Regions from separate parts of the Shewanella sp. SW32 genome, predicted to be linked through region 3. Evidence: predicted binding sites of a transcription regulator. Region 3 holds the regulator's gene; each other region holds the start of a gene.
The links. The regulator sigma-54, encoded in region 3, starts transcription at its own class of promoters, with help from an activator protein. The targets are predictions, from matches to a motif close to GTTGGCACGNNNNTNGNNT.
Positions count from the first base shown of each region.

Region 1: the regulator sigma-54 is predicted to act here: its motif matches at 2,305-2,323, upstream of flhA (flagellar biosynthesis protein FlhA).
Region 2: the regulator sigma-54 is predicted to act here: its motif matches at 1,756-1,774, upstream of L5M28_RS12600 (flagellar assembly protein FlgT).

Region 1 is NZ_JAKKSJ010000003.1:178,824-183,338, forward strand. Features, by position in the region: gene flhF (flagellar biosynthesis protein FlhF) at 1-157, opposite strand, end outside; gene flhA (flagellar biosynthesis protein FlhA) at 169-2,268, opposite strand; gene flhB (flagellar biosynthesis protein FlhB) at 2,377-3,507, opposite strand; gene fliR (flagellar biosynthetic protein FliR) at 3,526-4,323, opposite strand; gene fliQ (flagellar biosynthesis protein FliQ) at 4,328-4,515, opposite strand, start outside.
Region 2 is NZ_JAKKSJ010000018.1:95,693-100,207, forward strand. Features, by position in the region: gene L5M28_RS12590 (DUF2947 domain-containing protein) at 1-126, opposite strand, end outside; tRNA gene L5M28_RS12595 (tRNA-Arg) at 378-453, opposite strand; gene L5M28_RS12600 (flagellar assembly protein FlgT) at 509-1,675, opposite strand; gene L5M28_RS12605 (FlgO family outer membrane protein) at 1,956-2,588, shown strand; gene L5M28_RS12610 (LPP20 family lipoprotein) at 2,585-3,037, shown strand; gene L5M28_RS12615 (flagella synthesis protein FlgN) at 3,165-3,590, opposite strand; gene flgM (flagellar biosynthesis anti-sigma factor FlgM) at 3,593-3,916, opposite strand; gene flgA (flagellar basal body P-ring formation chaperone FlgA) at 3,992-4,515, opposite strand, start outside.
Region 3 is NZ_JAKKSJ010000028.1:33,063-37,577, reverse strand. Features, by position in the region: gene rapZ (RNase adapter RapZ) at 1-198, opposite strand, end outside; gene ptsN (PTS IIA-like nitrogen regulatory protein PtsN) at 195-638, opposite strand; gene hpf (ribosome hibernation promoting factor) at 641-928, opposite strand; gene L5M28_RS16700 (RNA polymerase factor sigma-54) at 957-2,435, opposite strand; gene lptB (LPS export ABC transporter ATP-binding protein) at 2,543-3,274, opposite strand; gene lptA (lipopolysaccharide transport periplasmic protein LptA) at 3,271-3,825, opposite strand; gene lptC (LPS export ABC transporter periplasmic protein LptC) at 3,812-4,372, opposite strand; gene kdsC (3-deoxy-manno-octulosonate-8-phosphatase KdsC) at 4,369-4,515, opposite strand, start outside.

The sequences.
Region 1 (4,515 bases), on a different contig from region 3:
TTTTCGCTTTAGGTTCGTCATAGTCAACGGCAGCGACAATTTCGATGCCACCGTTCACTTTTTTATTTGACATAATGACGGCATCGGAGCCGAGTGTTTCTTTCACTTGGGCCAGTGCGGCGCGCATGTCTTTGGCAAAAAATCGTTTAATCTTCACTTATGCGTCCTCTACTGGCCGACTGCAGATACGATACGTATTTGCTTCTCATCAGGTATTTCTTGATATGAAATGACTCTGAGATTAGGAATAGTATGTTTAACAAAGCGTGACAGCGTCGCGCGTAACATACCTGACGTCAACAATATGGCGGGTTGTCCGACCATTTCTTGCTTCTGAGCCGCATCGGCAAGGGACTGCTGCATGCGTTCTGCAAGACCGGGTTCAATATTAGGACCATCACCACCGGTTGCTTGCATTGACTGATGCAACATCTGTTCCAACTCTGGCGCCAAAGTAATGACGGGGATTTCGAGCTCTGGGCCTGAGATTTCCTGAACTATCATACGTTTCAAAGCGATACGTACAGCGGCAGTCAAGACTTCAGTGTCATTGCTCTTAGTGCCATATTCTAACAAAGTTTGCACTATAGTACGCAAGTCTCTAACTGAAACCCCTTCATTTAATAGGTTCTGCATCACTTTTACGACATGTCCTAGTGGCATGATATCTGGAATAAAGCCATCAACCAGCTTAGGTGAGTGTTTCGCAAGCATATCCATCAGTTGTTGCACTTCTTCGTAACCTAACAACTTAGCAGCATTATTTGTGAGTAATTGACTAATATGAGTTGCAACAACCGTCGCAGCATCGACGACGGTATAACCTAGTGTTTGTGCGTGCTCACGTAACTCAGGGGCGATCCATACAGCTTCCAGGCCAAAGGCGGGATCGCGCGTTTCGATACCATCGAGTTTGCCATAGACTTGACCAGGGTTGATCGCCAATTCGCAATCATGACGAATATCTGCCTCTCCGACGACGACGCCCATTAGTGAAATGCGATACGCATTAGGTGATAAATCTAAGTTATCGCGAATATGCACCGCGGGCACTAAGAAGCCTAATTCCTGAGACAACTTTTTACGCACGCCTTTAATGCGGCTTAGTAACTCGCCACCTTGGCCCTTGTCTACCAGAGGGATCAAACGATATCCAACCTCAAGACCAATAGTATCAACATGATGTACATCGTCCCAACCTAGCTCTTTAGGCTCTTTATCTTGTCTTTCTATTGGACCCGATTTCACTTGTTCTAGCGCTTTAAGACGTTTGTTTTCATTTCGTTTATAAACAAAATAAGCTGCACCAGCAGTCATAAAGGCAAAGCTTAAAAACGCCATGTGCGGCATACCAGGAACAATACCCATTACAAACAGGACTCCGGCGGCGATACCCAATGACTTATGACTGTCAAACATCTGACTCATCATCATTTGGCCCATATCACCCGACTCGTTTTGACGGGTCACCATCAAGGCTGCGGCGATTGACAATAATAGACCTGGGATCTGCGCCACTAAACCATCACCGATAGTCAGTAAGGTATAAATTTCAACCGCTTCAGAGAAACTTAAGCCATGCTGCACAATCCCTATGATGAAACCACCTACGATATTAATGACTAAGATCATGATACCGGCAATCGCATCCCCTTTAACGAATTTGGACGCACCGTCCATCGCACCATAGAAATCGGCTTCACGGGTCACTTCAGCACGGCGTAATCTTGCTTGATCTTGGTTTAAGGTTCCGGCATTTAAATCGGCATCGATTGCCATTTGCTTACCAGGCATAGCATCCAAGGTAAAGCGGGCGCTAACTTCAGCTATACGACCTGCACCTTTAGTCACAACCGCAAAGTTGATGATAATCAAAATGATAAAGACCACTAAACCAACGGCATAGTTACCACCGATAACCACAGAACCGAAGGCTTCAATCACCTTACCCGCGGCATCACCGCCATTATGACCCTCAAGTAAAACCACACGAGTAGAGGCAACGTTCAGCGCAAGACGTAATAACGTCGCCACTAGCAGGACACTTGGGAAAGCAGCAAAATCCAACGGTCTATCAGTATAAATTGCGACTAATAATACGATGAGCGCTAAGGCTATGTTGAATGAAAAGAGTATGTCTAATAGAAATGGAGGGATAGGTAAAACTATCATGGCCAATGCTGCGAGTACGAGTATAGGAGTGCCTATACCTTTAAACGTACTCAAGCGCATTTGTTTTACTTGACCTAAAGTCGCTCTAACATCCATTCATATTTACCTAAACTTTGACGTATGACAGCATGAAAGCAAAAAATACGCCAATAGCGTATTGGCCTGCAATAATATCACGACTTCAAAGAGTTTTTAGCTTAGGTCTTAATATTTTAACTCATCGGGAATGGGTTGATTAAGCGGGATTGGGATAGGCTTGCGACCTCGACCTTTTTGGTACTGGCGCAACTGAAATACATAAGCCAAAATCTGTGCCACGGCGGTAAACAACCCTTCAGGGATTTGTTGATCTAACTTAGTCGTATGGTATATAGCTCTTGCTAATGGTGGGGCAGAGACGATTGTCACATTATGGGCCCTTGCTATCTCACGAATTTTAAATGCGACATCATCGACACCTTTGGCAACAACGAAAGGCGCGACTGAACGCTGCACGTCATATTTAATTGCTACCGCAAAATGCTCTGGGTTAACAACTATGACATCGGCATTGGGTACTTCGGCCATCATTCGACGTTGAGCCAACTCGCGTTGCATCTGCCGTACTCGCCCTTTAACTTCAGGCTTCCCTTCAGTATCTTTATACTCATCTTTTACTTCTTGTTTGGTCATCTTAAGTTGTTTGTTGTGATTCCAAAGTTGAAATGGCACATCTATGACAACAATAAACAAAATCGAGGAACATAACAGGATAAACATCCAAACCAACAAATCTAATGCATGGTAAACATTACCAGGAAGATGGTCGCTAGACAGCAACATGATGTCATTGAAATAGAAGCTTAATAAAAAATAAGCAGAAAACGCTACTACCGAAAATTTAGCAATGCCTTTGGTGAGTTCAACCAGAGCCTGCACGCCAAACATGCGTTTAAAACCAGCAAGGGGACTCATTTTACTGGCTTTTGGCATCATAGCTTGGGTCGAAAAATTGATCCCTCCAAGAGAGACGTTACCAATAAACGCAACAACCACAATCAGTAGCATAATTTTAGCCATGGGCCAGGCTATTTCACTCGCAACAACACCCCACACTTTGAATATTTCATTAGTATCAAAAATTTGCGCCCTATCCATGGTAAATACAATTTCAAACACCCGAGTTAGGCTAATGGCCAAACTTGGGCCTAGCATATAAAACCCACATGCCGCCGAAATCAATACCGCTGCAGTCCCGAGTTCTTTCGAACGTGCAATCTGTCCTTTTTCCCGCGCCTGTTCTAGACGTCTCCCCGTGGGTTCCTCTGTACGTTCGCCACTTGATTCTTCAGCCATGGGCTTCTCCTAATCCCATCATATCAAGCCATCAGCGTTACATTGGAGCGCTAACATATCGCAAAGCAGCACTTGAGCCGTCGACCATACTTCATCGAAGTGTGCCATTACCGGTGTTAGGGTTAACCACAGAATAAACAGTCCACCAATCATAGTGATCGGAAAACCAATAGAGAAAATATTCAATTGCGGTGCGGCGCGGGTCATGACCCCGAAGGACAAGTTGACTAATAACAAGGCGATAATCGCAGATATCGACATAGTGAGTGCCGCACCAAACATATACGACCCCCAATCAGCCAGTGATCGATAACTTGTGAGTGTTAAGCCTTGATTAGAAATTGGCAAAGTTTCAAAGCTTGCCACTAGCATACGGATCATCAAAAGATGGCCGTCCACAGCTAAGAAAATCAATGTCGCCAATAAAAGGAAAAAGTTACCAATAACGGGTGTTTGTTGGCCAGAACCTGGGTCAACCATAGAGGCAAAGCCTAAACTGGTCTGCATACCAATGATCTGTCCAGTGAGCACAAAGACTTGCATTACCATTTGAGTCACAAACCCCATGGCAACACCGATAATAATTTGCTGCGCGGTGATGAATACTGCGCTTAACGAAAATAAATCCACATTTTGAGTTGGAGGAAGAACGGGTGCTATCGCAAAGGTAATTGCCATAGCCAATAATAAGCGCACTCGTGTTGGTGTCGTTGCCGCCCCAAATACCACCATGACCATCAACATACTCGCGACGCGAAACAATGGCCAAATATAAGCGGCAATGGTTTGCATTAAGGTATCGAGCAGCAGCTCCATCGCGTTAGCCTATCACTTGCGGGATGCGATTCACCATCTCGATGAAAAAGTCCATCAGGGTTTCAACTAACCAGTGCCCCATAAACATTAGTGCGAGCAGCGTTATGATTAAACGCGGAAGAAAACTTAAGGTCTGCTCGTTAATCGAAGTCGCCGCTTGAAACACAGCAACGATTAACCCTATCCCCAGAC
Region 2 (4,515 bases), on a different contig from region 3:
TTCCATCGCACTTTTATCTGTTAACGGCAGGATATGCGCCTTGTCCTCGTCGGTGACAGGCAAGTCTTTGTGGTTGAAAATCCACTTACGGCGGTATTGATCTAGCGGTATATAAGTGTTGGCCAAGCATGCTCTCCTTGGTTGAGCCTGATAACGTGTCGGGCTCAGCAAATCTCAATGCCGCAGATTATACTGATTTAGTCAAGATTAGGGAAATGGCGCAATGTGGCTATATCCTAGTATTGGATTTTATAGTAACGATTAAGAGAGCTGTTTTTTTTAAGGGATATAGACTGAGGAAGTTTTAAATTGTGTTTCTGAAAATTATTCTTATCAGAAAAATCTTCAAGTGAAGTTGAAATCACACAAGCACTATCTGGTCTCTCCACAGGGACTCGAACCCCGATCGGCCGCTTAGGAGGCGGCTGCTCTATCCTGTTGAGCTATGAAGAGACGACAGTGATTATACTGGTTTTATCTTTGATTAAAAGGCTTATGATTTAGTTGCTTAAATCTTAAGCGCTATGTCGTTTATCTGTACATTGTAGGCGGCATTTTGGTCTACAAGTACTGCGGTGGAGCTTTCTTCGCTTACTTGCTCAATTTTTACCGTTGCACGACTTTTGGTCGCGACGGCGCGCATTTCATTGAGTCTATCGGGTAAGTTTTGTTGTAATACTACTTGGAATTTATCACCGACACGAATGCCATGTTTACGGCCTAGATTTAATATAATCCTGTCTGCTTGTCGGCTAACGACTTGGCCAAGTAATGGCCTGCAATTAAGTGTGCTGTCTAAATCTCGGGTAGCCTGCAATATTAATTGAGTAATACTTTTTCCATAGGAGGAACGCCAGAATCTATTACTGTTGGGAGCAATGATAGCCTGTTCTTCAAATTCCCATGGGGCCGATGTGCTGTAGCTTTTGCTCCAGACCTCTTCGCCACTGATTCCATGATAGAGGCTGAGTTTGAATTGAAATTGCCTTAGCGGAGCTTCATCCCAAAATCCTAAGAAGGTGGGTTGTACAGGCTCTATCGATATATCAATGATCTGCGGTTGAAGAATATATTGGCTGTCGGTAATTTCACTGAGCCAGCTTGGGAGTCGATAACCGCGAATATCCACTAGGTCTTGTTCAATATCGAGTCGCTCGTTAGCATGGATGTGACTAAAGCCAGTTGAAGAGTAATCTTCTATAGTGTTCCCTAACGCCTCTGAAATGACCTCTTCAAAGCCTGAAAGTTGTCCATATCTAAGCTGAGAACGATCTTTTATTTGTGTTTGAGGTATTAAAATAGCGGCCTTTAATTGGCCATTAGGACACTGTTGTGTTGGATCATCATTTAGATCGAGGCGTAGGGATACATATATTTTATTTCCCTGAATTTGTTCACTAACGAGTTGAATGTTTATGGCTTGGGCGTTGCGATTTATCGCAAAGTTATTTTGTGTGAGGTTACCATTAGAGGTTTGTTGCTCACTGGAGATTTGAATACCTGTGCTTAATGTCGCATAGCTAACTGCTTGATTAATTGCTTCTTCCCTTGCTTGAGCTGTATTACCATTGATAATAGTTGCTTCTCCGCTGGCTTCTATCCATTCGGCTCTGGTGGGCAAAGAAAGTAGTAAAAGGCTCAAAATGATGAGCGAAGCTGAACCTGGTATGTGCATCAATTCAATCCTTATCGCTAAGCTAATGGCGATATTACCAATCGAGCCAGTTTTCTGACTCTTAATCTAATATGTCAATAAAGCAAATTTCGTGCCTGAGTATGAGAACTTTTGATAAAGTTTCCATTGTTACAGTCGATATACTGCGTAATAGAAGAATATTGTCGGACTGAGGTTAATATTGGTCCAAAGATTGCTGGTTTTTGTTACTCATTAAAAATTTGAAGCTTAGAAAGTGAGTCACTTGACTGCCAATGCACCCATAGATGAGGTAAATCCAATGCTAAAGCGTGTGATTATTCCCTTAACATTGATAATGTTAGGTGGATGTGTAGCTAAACCGGTTACGCCGCCCAAACCGAGTTTAGTGGATGGCAATGGGTTGCCGCCAACGGCAGTGATTAACCATTTAGCACAGCGAATAGTGACTGAGCTTGTTAAGCAAAATGATGCTTTGCGTTCTGATCAACCTATCGTAGTTGCAACACCAGTATTAGTGGGCGATTTGAATGGCACTAATGCGTTAGCGCAACAGTTACAGCAAGGATTAATGACGTCGCTCCATAGCTTTCAGTTTAATGTGGTGGATTTAAACTTAGCTGATGGCTTGAGAGTCACATCTGACGGGGATTTTATTTTGACGCGAGATTGGCAAAAATTGTCGAAAGATCTTCCTGTTGAGCATCTTGTCGTTTCGACTATGAGCGTAGTAACCAATGGTATGGCGATCAATACTCGGATTGTGAACATTAGTAACAATCGCGTGGTATCGGCATCTCAAACTTTTGTGACTCAAAAAGAGTTGGCAAACTACATGCAGCCTTCGGAGCAAATTGTGTCACAAAATGGCATCTTATATCGTCAGGCGAGTCCAGGCATGAATGAAGTGCGTGTCTTAGGAGATGGAAAATGAAACACTACTTTTTATTACTTATCACGGGGCTAATGCTAACTGGCTGCGCTGCTAAAGATAGATATGTGCAATGGGAAGATGTGCCGCCACCGAGTTTTCCTAAGTTAACGGCTATAGGATATGCGCCCTTAGCGACTCAACCGGCTAAAGAGCAATCACAAAGAGTGTTGATGGCTATGCAGGCATCAAAAATTGTGGCTTATCGTGAATTAGCGGAACAAGTTTATGGGCAGAAAATAACGGCAAACAGCAGTGTCAGTGATTGGATGTTGACGGACGATAATGTCAAAGCGTCAGTTTCTGGCGTGATCCGCGGCGCACGAGTCGTTAAGAGTTATCCCGCAGGCGAGCATTATGTCACTGAGTTAGAACTTGATTTTTCACAGGTTTGGGCGCTTTATCAACAACAGAGCCGTCCACAACGAGTGAAGGAAGTGACGTATTTCTAGCGTTTTTGAGAGTATGTTCAACAGCATGTATTGAGCCGCGTATTTACGCGGCTTTTCTTTTTGTACAAGACATTAATATCTAATCAGAGCTTAGAAAAGGGAATGCTAAGTGGGAGTGATGCGCTTGTTAGGCCTTTAAATCATTGCCTAAGCTTGAGATAGTCGAGGTCTTGCCTTTATCGTTATAGGTGAGGCTGGAGGCGTTTCTGCTGGCTTGTAAAGCTTGAGCAAAGCGATTTAAACTCGCTAAATTCATCTCAATTAAACTGGCATTTTGTTCGTTTAATTCTTTGCATTCAGTCAATGCGTCTTTGATCTCAGCCATTTTATGCACGAGTTCGACTTGCTGAGTGAGTAGCGATTTATCACTGTGTTTTGCCAGAATATCATCATTATTCTTTAGTTCTTTCAGACATTGCGATTTTTCGTTAGCAAGGGAAAGCAGTAAATCGGCGTTTTGGTCAACCAAAGCGCCTTTTTCCTTGAGTATGATTTGCTTAAGAACAGCCAAATGGGCGTGTTGTAGATCTACCAGTTTAGCTATTTCAGTCATAGTTACTCTTTATTTAAGTCATTAAGTTCGGCTTCAAAACTTGCAATATTGGCAGCCAACTTTTCAGGGTCAATTTTATAGCGACCTTCGGCAATAGCTTGTTTGATTTCTGCTACTTTCTTTTGATCAACTTCAGGAAGGCTAGCCATTTTAGTCTGAGCTCCTTGAAGTTGTTGTGCCTGGGCCGTAATGACCACTGAGTCGCTTCTCTGTGGTGTTGTCGATTTTGTAGCAACTTGAGCAGATTGATCGCTGCTCGTTTTCGTTGCGCCTGAACGAACTTGCGCAGTCGTTGCAGTGTTGAGTTTGCTAATATCAATTGCCATTTTAGGCTCCAGCGTCGTGTGTACGGGATTTCTTAACTGGGGTATCGGCAGCTTACAAAAAAGCTTTAGATTATTTTACATTCTTACTTCAACTTCGCCAATGCCTGTGACTATAGCATCTAGTTCTTTGTTTGAACTGCTATTTTTGACTCTGATCCGATCACCTTTATTGCCATCTTGTAGGGCTTCGCCTACTGTTTTGAGCTCGAATGAGCCAGAACGAACGTAGATAGATACCGAATCATTTTTACAAACGAAGCATAAGTTGTTGCTTAATATGGGATTATCTTTTGCTACTCGTCGTTTTACTCGCACGCCAGCCAATTTACTCGGGTCATCGAATTCGGCACCTCTCAAGCTATTTTGTTCAATGTAACGGACTTCTACTTGACTAGGAGAGATGAGTTCGCCTGGTGCTAAGATTTCGGTTGAGACAACAACGGGGAATAAGATATCCACCCGAACCGAGATATAGATTTGCCAAGGGTAAGCTAAGTCTTGTGTATCGCAGCTGACTTTTAAGGTGTTATTACGGCTAATTTCCCTATCGCTAGCCAGTTCAACTTTCATTGGAGACGAACATTGTGACGGCAGCATTC
Region 3 (4,515 bases):
GACCTTATCCTGCTCAGGCATGTTACGCACGTCGACACTGATGGCGACGAGATCGTTACTGCCTTTGAGTTGCTCAAGCAAACTGCCAATCAATGGCAAGGGAAGGTTATCGACACAATAATAGCCGAGATCTTCGAGTACCCTAAGGGCGACAGATTTGCCTGAGCCTGAGCGGCCCGACACTATGACCAGTTTCATCCAGTGATTACCTGATAGAGTTCCGTTTCATCATGCGTCTTGCGTAATTGCTTTAATATTTGCTTGTCGCTCAGCTTTTCGGCCATGCAAGACAAAGTACTTAAGTGCTGCTGACATTGGTCTGCAGGCACCAGTAGTGCAAATAAAATATCAACAGGTTGCTTATCGATAGCATCAAATGCTATCGGCTCTTCACACTTAATGAGTATGGCAATGGGCTGATCTATATCGGCTAGTCGACCATGTGGAATGGCGATGCCGTTACCTATACCTGTGCTCCCCATCTTTTCGCGCGCCACTAGGCTTTCGAATATCTCTTGAGATGAGAGGGTCGGGTACTGGGCAGCGACTAAGTCGCTGATGAGTTCCAGTACCTTTTTCTTGCTGCCCGGAGTGGCGCAGGTAGTGCACTCCGGCCGCAGTATGGTACAAAGTTCCATTATTAGTGTTTTGTTAACTTCTCTTTGTGTTTAATAACCTGACGGTCAAGCTTGTCAATCAGGGCGTCTATAGCGGCATACATGTCAGCATGCTCTGAAGTCGCAAAAACTTCACCACCTATGAGGTTTATTCTCGCTTCGGCAATCTGTTGCATTTTCTCAACATTGAGCACAACGTGCACATTATTGATCTGTTCGAAATGGCGTTCAAGTTTTGAAAACTTTTCTTCTACATATGCACGTAACGATTCGGTAATTTCGATATGGTGCCCACTCAGGTTTATTTGCATAGAAACGTCCTCCGATATCCACTGTAGGTTATAAACTTTTACGCTGATTAGAAGGTGGAATAAGCATAGCCTCTCGGTACTTCGCAATGGTTCTGCGGGCTACGTTGATCCCTTGTTCTGCCAGAAGTTGTGCCATCTTACTATCGCTTAATGGTTTTTTCTGGTTTTCCGCTGCCACCAGTTTCTTTATAAAGGCTCTGATTGCTGTGGATGAGCACTCACCACCATCGTCAGTACCGACGTGGCTAGAGAAGAAGTATTTTAGTTCAAAAAGTCCCTTAGGGGTATGCATGTATTTTTGAGTTGTGACCCGTGAGATGGTGGACTCATGCATTTCTACCGCTTCGGCAATATCGTTAAGCACCATAGGCTTCATGGCTTCTTCACCATACTCAAAGAAACCTTGCTGATATTGCACTATGCAATTAGCAACTTTAAGCAAAGTGTCGTTACGGCTTTCTAGGCTCTTAATAAACCATTTAGCCTCTTGCAGATGGCCGCGAATAAATTGGCTATCGGCTTGGTTTTTAGTGCTGCGCGCCATTGAAGCATAATGTTGATTTACATTGATTTTGGGCATGCAGTCAGGATTAAGCTCAACCACCCAGCGGCCATTTTTCTTCGACACAGACACATCTGGGATAACGTATTCGTCATTATTGGGCGTGATCAACAAACCTGGGCGAGGATTGAGGGTTTGGATAAGTGCTATACCATCCCTTAATTCATCTTCTTTTAATTTAGTCTTACGCATCAATAACCTAAAATCACGGGCGGCGATCAGATCTAAATGATCTTTGATCAGCATGCGGGCATTTTCTAGGTTGGGAGTATCAGCGGCGAAATGCGACAGTTGGATCAGCAGGCATTCACTTAAATCGCGGGCGGCAACGCCTATGGGATCAAAATGCTGAATACGCTTGAGTACGGCTTCGACTTCGTCAAGCTCAACTTCAGGATTGCCCATGGCTTCGAGAATTTCTTCAGTGCTTTGGGTGAGATAGCCCTGATCGTCAATGGCATCAATAATGGCGGTGGCAATGGCTAAATCGGTTTCAGAAAACGGGGTGAGGTTTTTTTGCCATTCTAAGTGTTCGTACAAACCTTCACTGGTCTCGCCTTGGAAGGGCATATCGTCTTCACGACTGCCGCCGGGGCCTGAGTTTGGGGAGGCGGTAAACACTTCATCCCATGTGGTGTCCATGGGGAGCTCATCAGGCATGGATTCTTTGGTTAGCGACTCTGCCGTGTCTATGGTGGAGCTGTCTTTTTCTGGTGGCAGAGTGCTAGATTCACTGAAATCCGTATCGGATAGCGTTTGGTTTACAGGGGTTTTAGTGGCGTCGAATTGATCCTCTTCCAGCTCGAGAAGGGGATTAGAATCTAATGCTTGCTGGATCTCTTGCTGCAGTTCTAATGACGACAGTTGCAACAGACGTATGGCCTGTTGTAATTGTGGCGTCATGGTTAACTGTTGACCCAGTTTGAGCTGGAGTGACGCTTTCATGTTACCGCTGATCCCTACGTTATTATTGTTGGATAAGGTCGCTTATTATTATCTTGAGTGAAGCCCAATGGCGGTATAAATTGCCTCCATTGGCTTCGCTCGATTAACTATAGCCTGAATTGTTCACCTAAGTACACAGCCCTAACTTGCTGATTGTCTAAGATCTCTGCTGGAGTTCCTTCGGCAATCAGGTTTCCGTGACTCACAATATAAGCATGTTCACATACATCTAATGTCTCGCGGACATTATGGTCTGTGATCAATACGCCAAGGCCGCGACTTTTGAGTTGTTCGATAATCTTCTTGATGTCGATAACCGAAATAGGATCGACGCCAGCAAACGGTTCATCGAGCAAAATGAACTTAGGATTAGCGGCTAAAGCCCGCGCAATTTCGACGCGACGACGTTCGCCACCCGACAATGACATGCCTTGGCTGTCACGGATGTGGGTGATATGAAACTCTTCGAGCAGATGTTCTAGTTCTTCTTCTCGTTCTTCATTTTTAAGTTCTTTACGAGTTTGCAGTACGGCCATGATGTTGTCATGAACAGTTAGCTTACGAAAGATACTGGCTTCTTGCGGTAAGTAACCTATGCCTTTGCGGGCACGCAGATGCATAGGATCTGCGGTTAAATCATCATCGTCGATAAAGATATGTCCCTTATCGCTCTTCACTAGCCCGACAACCATGTAAAAGGTCGTGGTTTTACCTGCACCGTTTGGACCGAGTAGGCCAACGACTTGACCGGTTTTTACCGTCAGACTGACGTCTTTAACCACTTGGCGACTCTTGTAACTTTTCGCCAGATTTTGTGCTCTTAAGGTGATTTGGGTCATTTAGAGTCCTGCTTTTTTACAGGTTTATCCGCCGGAGCGTCTGATTTAGCATCATCTTGATAGTTTTCAGGCTGAATAATAGTGATCACGCGATCGTCACCACTGCCAGTACTCTCGGCCATCAATTTCTGTTGAATCATGTTATAGCGGATTAAATTGCCTGTAACTTGGCTACCCGCTTGATCTAATGACGCCATACCTTTCAGTGTTAAGGTGCGGCTTGCCATATCGTAACGAATTTCTTTCGCGCTAGCCGATGCAGGACGGCCATCGTCTAATATTTGGCTATACGTAGCAGGGTTACCTGTGGCGACCAAAGTTTTGCTATTTTCACCTTCAGCGGAAAATGCACGCAGTTCATTTGCTTGGATTTTTATTGAGCCTTGGGTAACTTCAACCGGACCAAAGAAAATGATCTGGTTGTTTTTGATATCCGCAGTTTGGCTCACAGCTTTGATTTTAACTTCCTGCTTTAAGTCGCCGACTTTCGCGAAAGCACTCATGCTCATAATTAGCATTAGGCTGGCAAGTAATACGTTATTTTGCTTCATATGTTCCTACTACCTGACTGGTCAATTGCACTTCTTGCGCGTTGAGGTCGGCATAAAGGCCTTGGCCTTGAATATTAAAATCTTTCCCTGTGACGTAAATGGTACGGTCAGAGGTCATTATCATAGTGTTGAGATCGAGTTCCAGATAACTGGTGGACAAGGTCTGAATCGGTTCTTCTGGGCTAATGGCATCGATAATAACATTATTTTCTAATACAACCTTGCCAGTTTCCTTGTTTAGCTTGCCCTGATCTGCCCTGAGTTGCCATTGTGCTTTACCTTGGTCTGGATAAACAAGATAAACAGGTTGAGTAAAGAAAGTTTGATTCGTTGAATCATAATGTTCCATGTGTTTCGCCGTCACACGGCTATTCACTAGTCCTTGCTCATTGAACTCAGCACTGCGCAGATCTTCAACGATGAAATCTGGGGTATTTTGATCTTTAACTCTGTTATCGGAATCACCGCTGTGTTTGTTCTGGACCTGCCAGTAAAGCGCTAGTGCAGTTCCAAAAAAAGCGATAATCGCGAGTGTCACACGACTCATATACTCATTCCATGGGCCGAAGTGAATTTATTTTGACTTAGGAGTAACAGATCTGTGAGTTCACGCAGTGCACCGTGGCCACCATTGAGCGTAGTGACAAAGTGGGCGTGCTGACGCACATAGGGATGACCATCGGCAACACT